Regions from separate parts of the Lactobacillus sp. UMNPBX16 genome, predicted to be linked through region 1. Evidence: riboswitches for the same ligand, from Rfam matches in the RefSeq annotation. Region 1 holds a riboswitch; the other holds the start of a gene.
The links. Region 1 has a riboswitch for lysine ahead of CP367_RS01525 (ABC transporter substrate-binding protein/permease). Riboswitches for the same ligand answer to the same signal wherever they lie in the genome.
Positions count from the first base shown of each region.

Region 2: another riboswitch for lysine. It lies ahead of lysA (diaminopimelate decarboxylase); the one in region 1 lies ahead of CP367_RS01525 (ABC transporter substrate-binding protein/permease).

Region 1 covers NZ_PCYU01000007.1:35,527-39,959, forward strand. The annotation lists gene CP367_RS01520 (amino acid ABC transporter ATP-binding protein) at 1-442, opposite strand, end outside; gene CP367_RS01525 (ABC transporter substrate-binding protein/permease) at 442-2,055, opposite strand; lysine riboswitch at 2,166-2,339, opposite strand; gene CP367_RS01530 (DNA-3-methyladenine glycosylase) at 2,388-3,020, opposite strand; gene CP367_RS01535 (DUF488 domain-containing protein) at 3,053-3,418, shown strand; gene CP367_RS01540 (TerC family protein) at 3,415-4,203, opposite strand; gene CP367_RS01545 (methylated-DNA--[protein]-cysteine S-methyltransferase) at 4,190-4,433, opposite strand, start outside.
Region 2 covers NZ_PCYU01000043.1:436-4,868, forward strand. The annotation lists gene dapF (diaminopimelate epimerase) at 1-687, opposite strand, end outside; gene CP367_RS09085 (aspartate kinase) at 696-2,051, opposite strand; lysine riboswitch at 2,249-2,422, shown strand; gene lysA (diaminopimelate decarboxylase) at 2,511-3,821, shown strand; gene dapD (2,3,4,5-tetrahydropyridine-2,6-dicarboxylate N-acetyltransferase) at 3,836-4,433, shown strand, end outside.

The sequences.
Region 1 (4,433 bases):
GACCACCAGATAATTGTTGTGGTTTAGCCTTGATAAATGGATCCATACCAACCTTTTTAAGGTTCTCCATAGCAATCTTACGTGCTTCGTCTTTTGAACGCTTGAGGACCAATTCTTGGCCGATCATGCAGTTTTCCAAAACATTCTTGTTTTCGAATAAGTCGAATTGCTGGAATACCATGCCGACCTTGGATCTAAAGGTATTACGGTTGTAACCAGGTGCCAAAATGTTTTCACCGTGGAAATCGATCTCGCCACCAGTAGGTTCTTCGAGCAAGTTGATGCAGCGAAGGGTAGTAGACTTACCACCACCGGAAGGACCAATGATGGTCACGATCTCGCCTTTGTTGATATCGAAAGAAATGTCCTTCAATACCTTGTGAGCCCCATAGGACTTTTGCATATGCTTTAAACTTAAAATTACTTCGTTTGATTCAGTCATTAATTGTTTGCCTCCGCATCTTTTGGAGTACCAACTTGAACTTGGTTAGCCATCAAGTTGTAGTTCTTGTTACCTTCGAGTCTCTTTTCAATGAAGTTGAAGATTCTAGTAATAGTAAAGGTCAAAATCAAGTAGATTGCTGAAATCATTAAGTAAGTTGGGAAGAACTTGAATGATTGACTGGCAATAGTTGTACCAACAAAGAACAATTCAGAAACTGAGATAATACTCAATACTGAAGTATCCTTGATGTTAACGATAAATTCGTTAGTGATTGATGGTAAACAGTTTCTAATTGCTTGAGGCAAGATGATATGCCACATTCTTTGGTTGTGGGTCATACCAAGTGCACTAGCTGCTTCGAATTGACCTTCTGGAGTTGAAATAATACCACCACGGATAACCTCAGCTAAGTAAGCACCAGTGTTAATTGACACAATAATCAAAGCAGCTACAGTTCTATTTAAATTCAAGTGCCAGAATTGGGCAATACCATAGTAGATTACGGCTGCTTGAACCATCATTGGTGTACCACGGAAGATTTCTACATAAACAGATAATAACCACTTAACTACGTTCAAAGTCCAACGCTTGCCGCGAGTAGTTGGAGTAGGAATGGTACGAATAATTCCTACAAGCAAGCCGATAAAGAAACCAACAATGGTACCAACTAAAGCTAAAAGCAAGGTCATGCCAATACCTGACATAATCATGCCACCATATTGCTTCCAAGTAGTAACTAGCCAGTTTTCTTTCTTAGTTTCGTTACCAGCCTTAGGTTGTTCCTTGATGGCTTGTGACATTAATTGATCACGCTTTTTATTAGAAATAGTTCTTAAAGTAGCGTTAACTTCATTTAAAAGCTTGGTATTACCCTTTTTAACCCCGATACTAGTTACGGAATCGTCATGGTCAACTTTGAAGCCAGCCATTTTGTTTAAGTTAACTGCAATAATGTTAGGGTTAACGTTGTGGTAACTTTCAAATTCAATATCTTCAGCAACATAACCATCAATGGTGCCAGAAGCTAAACTTTGACGCATGGCTGAAAAGTCACGCATAGCTGGTTCTCTTTTAGCACCTTTTAATTGCTTGATTAAATCGTAGTGCAAAGTTCCTTGTTGTGCGGTTAACTTGGCACCTTTGAAATCAGTCAACTTCTTAGCATTAGAATATTTACTTGCCTTATTAGTAATTACGACGAAAGTACTTTTACGATAAGGTTCTGAGAAATTAATTGCCTTGCGTCTTTCGGCAGTAGGAGACATACCAGCAATAATTAAGTCAATTTTACCTGAAGTTAAAGCTGGTAAAAGGCCATCCCATTGAGTCTTTTCTACGATTACTTTTTTGTGTAGTCGTTTACCGATGATCTTGGCAATTTGAACATCATAACCATTAGCATAGGAGTTAGAACCATCAATTGGAACAGCTCCATTAGCTTTGGTTGGCTGAGTCCAGTTGTATGGAGGATAGTTTGCCTCCATACCTATCTTTAACGTGCCAGAATCTTTCTTAGCAGCTTGAGTCTGATTGCTACTAAGGGAAAAACCGATAAATAAACTGAGTAGGACAGACATTATTACAGCCATCCATCTAAATCTTGACTTCAATTATAAAACCTCCAAAAATAGTTTTAACATAAAGCCAACACAATAAAGAGTAAACAAAAACCTCGCTCTTCCAAAGAATTGCGAGGGTCATAATCATCAGTGTTTAAACCAAATCTTATAGCGCTCCCTGGGGACTAACCAGGACAGTCTATAGAATATTCTTCTATAGCCCAACAGATTAACACGCGAATATTAAATCTATTTCGGCGGCAACCCTAAGTTAACTATCATTGTTTTCGCGAACTCAAACTTAACTTGTGATTGTCGCAACCTCTATTGCATTGGAAAAATATTTAACTAATGAAGAATACTAGAAGAAAAAGTTAAATTTGTCAAGCCCAACCATTATTAGTTTCATAATTTATCTTTTTCATATCAGAAACATAAGGATTTCCTGCTACATAAAAACGTAATTTCTTGTTAGCCCAAACGGGATCAGATTGATTGATACCAACACGCACTGCAGCAATTATTTCCTGGGGAATTTTTTTATGATGATCATCAAGATCAATGGCGAAAGGGGAGTCTGATAAAAAGTGCAAATTCCAATTTTTATCATGAATACCAAAAGCTTGCATCATTTTTGCGGGACCATTAGTCAAAAGAACGCCATCTTTACCATGACGGTTCTTGATCATGGTCTCAATTCCTAAAGTGGGATCGATTGCACGGATTAAAACACCCTGTGGTTCATTCTGAACCCTAGTGGCAACATCAAAGAAGAAATATTGACGTTGCGCGTAGATATAGATCGTTCCGCCTTTGCCGTAAAGTCCTTCATTCGCTGGGCTACGACGACCGCCATAAGAATGTGCAGCGCGATCCTTTTTACCCATATATGCTTCTGCTTCCACGATATAGCCGCCTAATTTTTCTTGACCATTATCAAAAGTAAGCATTCGCCCAATTAGGTCTTTTGCAATATAATCGGTAGTGTTAGTAGAAAAATAAGTTGAATAATTCATTTTTGACCTTTCTAGAAAAGAGATAAAAAATAATGACAGAAATTAAATTAGTTCGAATTTATGACCATGAGCAACCTGCTGGTTATCGGATTTTAGTTGACCGTTTATGGCCACGGGGAATGAGCAAAGTTAAGGCCGATTTAGCTGAATGGGATAAACAAATTGGCCCTAGTAAGGAATTGCGTCAGTGGTTTAATCATGAAGATGAAAAATTCCCTGAATTTAAGCAAAAGTATATTGAAGAACTTAATCATAATGATTATACAGCGGAATTTTTGCAAGATGTAAAGAAGCATTTGGCTAAAGAAGATGTTCTTTTCTTATTTGGTGCCAAAAATAAAGAGCACAACCAAGCAGTTGTACTCAAAGAATATGTATTAAATACGCTAAACAGTTAAATATGTTTGTGACCGTGTTTTTTAACTTTCCAAAAGTGGAAGAGAATTGTCAAAATTAAGATCGCAAAGACAATAATTGCAAAAACGGTGTTTGGCAACTCAAATCTCAATGGTGGCAGAGCTAGCAGCAATTTTAAAGCGATGATTCCTATCAATAAGTAAGCCATTGGCTGCAATTCTGGAATAATATCCATTAATTTAATGATAATTTCGGCAACTCCTCTCATACAGAGAATACCGATCATGCCACCGATTAAAACAACAACGGGGTTATCAGACACGGCTAAAGCAGCTAAAACAGAATCAATTGAAAAGACGATATCCATTGATTCAATTGAAATAACCGTACGCCAGAAAAGAGATAGTACATGTCTCTTTTTCTTTTTGCCTTTGTGGTGAGCTGCTTCGCGCTCTTCTTTTTCTTTCTCATGTTCGGCAGCTTGTTTAGGGTGGCGTTGATCATAGAAGAATTTAAAGGCTAGGTAAAAAAGATAAATACTACCAGCTAATTTAATCTCCCAAAAGTTGATCAGATAAGTCCCGATTCCGATAACAATAAAGCGGAATAAATAAGCACCCCACAAGCCATAAACCAAGGACTTGCGTTGTTCAGCTTTATTAGGTAGCACCTGTGTCTGTGCGGCCAAAACGACAGCATTGTCGACTGATAACAAGCATTCCATCAAAATTAAAGTCAGAATGATCATCCAGTCTTTGCCACTGGTTAGGACATGTAACCAGTTATTGCCGTCAAAAAAGGGTGCATATAGTTTAAGAATTGACATGTAACTGCTTCTTTTCTAATTTAATTAATCTGATTTTTTCTTTTTGTCCCAGACGATAAGTCCCAACTTTATTGTTGGATAAAATAACTCTTTGGTCAGGAATAAAAATCAAAACAGGGTTTAATGCTACGGCGTGTGCAACTGAGCGAGAAGATGTGGCTTCGGCTAGTGAATTGGCGACGTCACCATAAGTTAACGTCACACCATAAGGAATATGTTGGACAACGGCT
Region 2 (4,433 bases), on a different contig from region 1:
GGTAAAACCAACGCCCCGTTCGTAAGTGCGGACAAAAAGTTTATTTTTATCTAAAATTTGCGCGAAATTAACATTGACGCCATCTGTAAAGTAGGGATTATTGCTATTTAATTTTTTACCAACAATGCCTAAGATCGGGCCGGTAATTTCTGCTTGATTAACAAAAGAAATTAAATGTGGGTTAGGTACGGCAATTGAAGTAAAACGTAATCCAGGATAAATTTCTGGCAACCAAGCATCAATAATCCGTTCTTGTCCTAAATTATCAAAAGGGAGTGCCTCTTTATTAAAGCGTACAGGAGAGATCTCAACTGCAAATGCTGGCACGTTAGAAGCAAAATCTTTTTCTCTTCTAACACGTAAGCTGGCATTCATTGTGTCAACTAGGAAATTATCTTTTCCCGTTTTTTCACTTAGGTAACGAGCAACGGTGCGTAGACCGTTGCCACACATTGATGCTTCACTTCCATCAGCATTGATTACACGCATCTGGCCAAGTGAGTTAGAATGCACGGGATGATTAACTACTAAAACGCCATCTGCTCCGTGAAGCAGTCCAGTTTGTGGATTGGTAATCTTTTGCGTAAAATTTTTTAGCTCGGCGTCACTTAATTCGTGTTCGAATTGTGTTTGATCAAGAATAAAGAAATGATTTTGAGAACCGTGAACTTTGAATAAATTAATCATAATGCCCCCTAATTAAAAAACTTTTGATAAATAATTTTTACTGCTTCATCAGCCTTTTCTTTTTTAGTACCGATCATGATTGAAATTTGAGAAGCTCCCTGATTGATCATTTGTGGTGAAATATCATGATCGCCTAAAGAATCGATAATTTGACGGCTGATGGTATGTTTTTGTCGCATTCCTTCGCCGACAACCATAATAATTGCATAATCTTCAATCCATTCGAGTTGATCTGGATTAATTGTAGCTTGAATTTCATTACAAATTTGATCAATTAACTGATCGTTTAGAAAATCATTGTTAAAAATAATGGTAATATCGTCAATCCCAGATGGCATATGCTCATATGGAATATTATGTTGGTATAAAATTTGTAATATACGTAAGGTGAAACCAGCTTCTTTATTGAGCAAATATTTATGCAAATATAATGCGGAAAAATGTTTTTGGCTGGTTACGCCGGTTATTGCATTATCTGGGACAAAATCCTTTTCTGGGACAATCATAGTGCCAGGATTGCTAGGATCATGAGTATTTTTCACATTGATAGGAATCTGTCCTTGAATAGCAGGAATCAATGCTTCATCGTGAAAAACAGAAAAGCCAGCATATGACAACTCTCGCATTTCGCGATAAGTCATTTTCTTGATGGATTGGGGATGCTCAATAATATGAGGATTAGCGGCAAAAATCCCATTGACATCTGTAAAATTTTCATAGAGATCAGCATGAAAGCCGCTAGCTAGAATAGCCCCGGTAATGTCTGACCCGCCACGGGAAAAAGTGGCGATATTACCAGACGGAGTCATGCCAAAAAAGCCAGGAAATACGATACGTTCATCAGCCTTAATTTTAATTTGGTCAAGATTTAAGTAGCTCTCTGGATTGACAATGGCATCATTGGGCTCGCCAGTCACGATTAAACCGGCTTCAGCCGGATCAAGAAAACGACTATTAATTCCTTGATGGCGTAAAACTAAAGTAATTAAACGAGCATTAAGTCGTTCACCATGTGCCTTAAATGCAGCTAAAAGATATTTTTCGTTAGGATAACCCTGATTGGGCAACTCTAATAAAATTTGTTTAATAATACTTAATTCCGTATCTGCTAAGCCAAAATAATGACCAATTTCTTGATAGCGACTAAAAATTTTATTCACGATTTCAACACAATTCTTGTGCTTTAAGGCTAAATCTGCGTACTTGATTAACAGATCAGTAACTTTGATATCTGTTGTATTCCTTTTGCCTGGGGCAGAGACAACCATTACTTGTCGTTGAGGATCGCTGAGAATAATTTGAATTGCTTGTGCAACACTTTCACCGGTAGCTAAAGAAGAGCCACCAAACTTTACGATTTTCATTTCAAAACTCCTTTTGTTTTCAGAAATCATTAATTTAAATAAAAAAGTCAGACTAAATTTAATTGAATTCTAACATTCTTTTTTAATCTTGCAAGTGATGACTGTAATTTATCACTCTAAATGCCGCATTGTTACAAATAAAATTAAATTTTTATAATAAATTTGTTGACTATATTTTTATAAAATTGTAAACTACAGTCAATCGAAGAGGCGCAGCCGACATAAGTAACAATTCTGAGTTGGGCAAAACGAAGATGAATTGTAAAAGGGGAGGTTGCCGAAGCTGAGTCATGCTAAAGGCTTGAGCTGGGGCGTAGTTGAATAAACTGCGGACTGTCGCGAACAAAATTCGCGGAGCGCTATCGACCATAGATTAAGTAGAAATTAATCCATTGTTTGTTTGGCGCAGACAATGGATTTTTTTATTAGCGTTTCGCCTGAAAAAGACAGGAGAACAAAATGAATTCACAAATTGCAGTAGATCAGATTAATGAGCAAGGCCATTTAACGATTGGTGGAGTTGATACAGTAGAATTAGCTCAAAAGTATGGTACGCCATTAGTAGTTTATGATGTCGATCAAATTCGTCGACAAATTCGGGCTTTTAAGAAAGTTTTTGAAGAAGAAAACATGGCCTATGCTGTTAGTTATGCAAGTAAAGCTTTCGCAGCAATCGCAATGTATCAGGTTATTGCAGAAGAGGGAGCATACACTGATGTAGTTTCAGCAGGTGAGTTATTTACTGCAATAAAAGCCAATTTTCCAATGGAGAGAGTTAGCTTTCATGGTAATAATAAATCATTAACTGAATTGGAAATGGCTGTAAAAAATCATGTTGGCAAAATTATTATTGATAATTTTCATGAGATTCAGTTATTGGCGCAAGTTTTAAAAAAGTACGATGCTACGATTAGTGTCATGTTGCGTATTGCACCAGGGATTTCAGCACATACCCATGAATATGATCAAACAGGTCAGATTGATAGTAAATTTGGCTTTGATCTTGAATCAGGTCAAGCAGAAAAGGCATTAAAACAAGTTCTAGCTAATCCTAGGATGAAAATGTTGGGGATTCATGCTCACATTGGCTCACAGATTTTTGCCTTAAACGGCTTTGAAATGGCAGCACAAAAATTAATGGTAGTAGCGCAAGATTGGCGAGAAAAGTATGGCTATCTTGCACAAGTTATTAATGTTGGTGGCGGTTTTGGGATTAAATATACCCAAGAAGATCATCCATTACGACCAGAAGAATTTGTTAAGACGATTGTTAAGGTGATCAAAACTGAAGCTGAAAAAATGAATTATCCTTTACCTGAAATCGATATTGAACCGGGAAGATCAATTGTTGGTCCAGCCGGTTACAACCTTTATACGGTGGGTAGCCGTAAGGATATTCCAGGTTATCGTTCTTATATTACTGTCGATGGCGGGATGGGAGATAATATTCGCCCTGCACTTTATCAGGCTAAGTATGAAACAGTTTTAGCCACCGATCCACAAGCGCCTTTGACTGAACATGTTCGTATTGCTGGTAAGTATTGCGAGAGTGGCGATATATTAGCAGAAGATCAAGCTTTGCCACAAGTCAAAGCTGGAGACTTGTTAGCGATGTTGGATACAGGTGCATATGGGTATTCAATGGCTTCAAATTATAATCGTAATTCTCGACCAGCAGTGGTATTTGCAGAAAATGGTAAAGCAAAATTAGTCATTAAGCGTGAAAGTTTAGAAGACTTGGTTCATTTAGATCAATCATATTTAAATTAGAAAAGAGAAAAAAGATGGCAAAGTTAAATGCAAAAAGTATTATTGATTACATCGGTAATGCACCAAAAAAGACACCGGTAAAAGTCTTTATTAAAGGAGATTTAGCACAAATTGATTTTCCAAAGAAAATTGAGAATTTTACTGAAGCTCATTCTGGCGTGATCTTTGGTGACTGGAAAGATATTGAACCATTTTTAAAAGAAAATCATCAAATTACGGCCTACCATATTGAAAATGATGCACGAAATTCAGCAGTTCCTTTATTGGACTTCAAAAAAGTTAATGCTCGAATTGAACCAGGAGCTATTATTCGTGATCAAGTGGTAATCGGTAATAATGCAGTAATTATGATGGGTGCCATTATTAATATTGGAGCAGAAATCGGGGCTAATACCATGATTGATATGGGCGTAGTTCTCGGTGGCCGTGCCATTGTTGGACAACATTGTCATATTGGAGCTGGTAGCGTATTGGCTGGTGTAATTGAGCCTGCTTCAGCTAAACCGGTTCAAATTGATGATAATGTCATGATTGGAGCTAATGCAGTTGTAATTGAGGGTGTTCATGTAGGTGAAGGAGCCGTTGTGGCAGCCGGAGCAGTAGTTACTCATG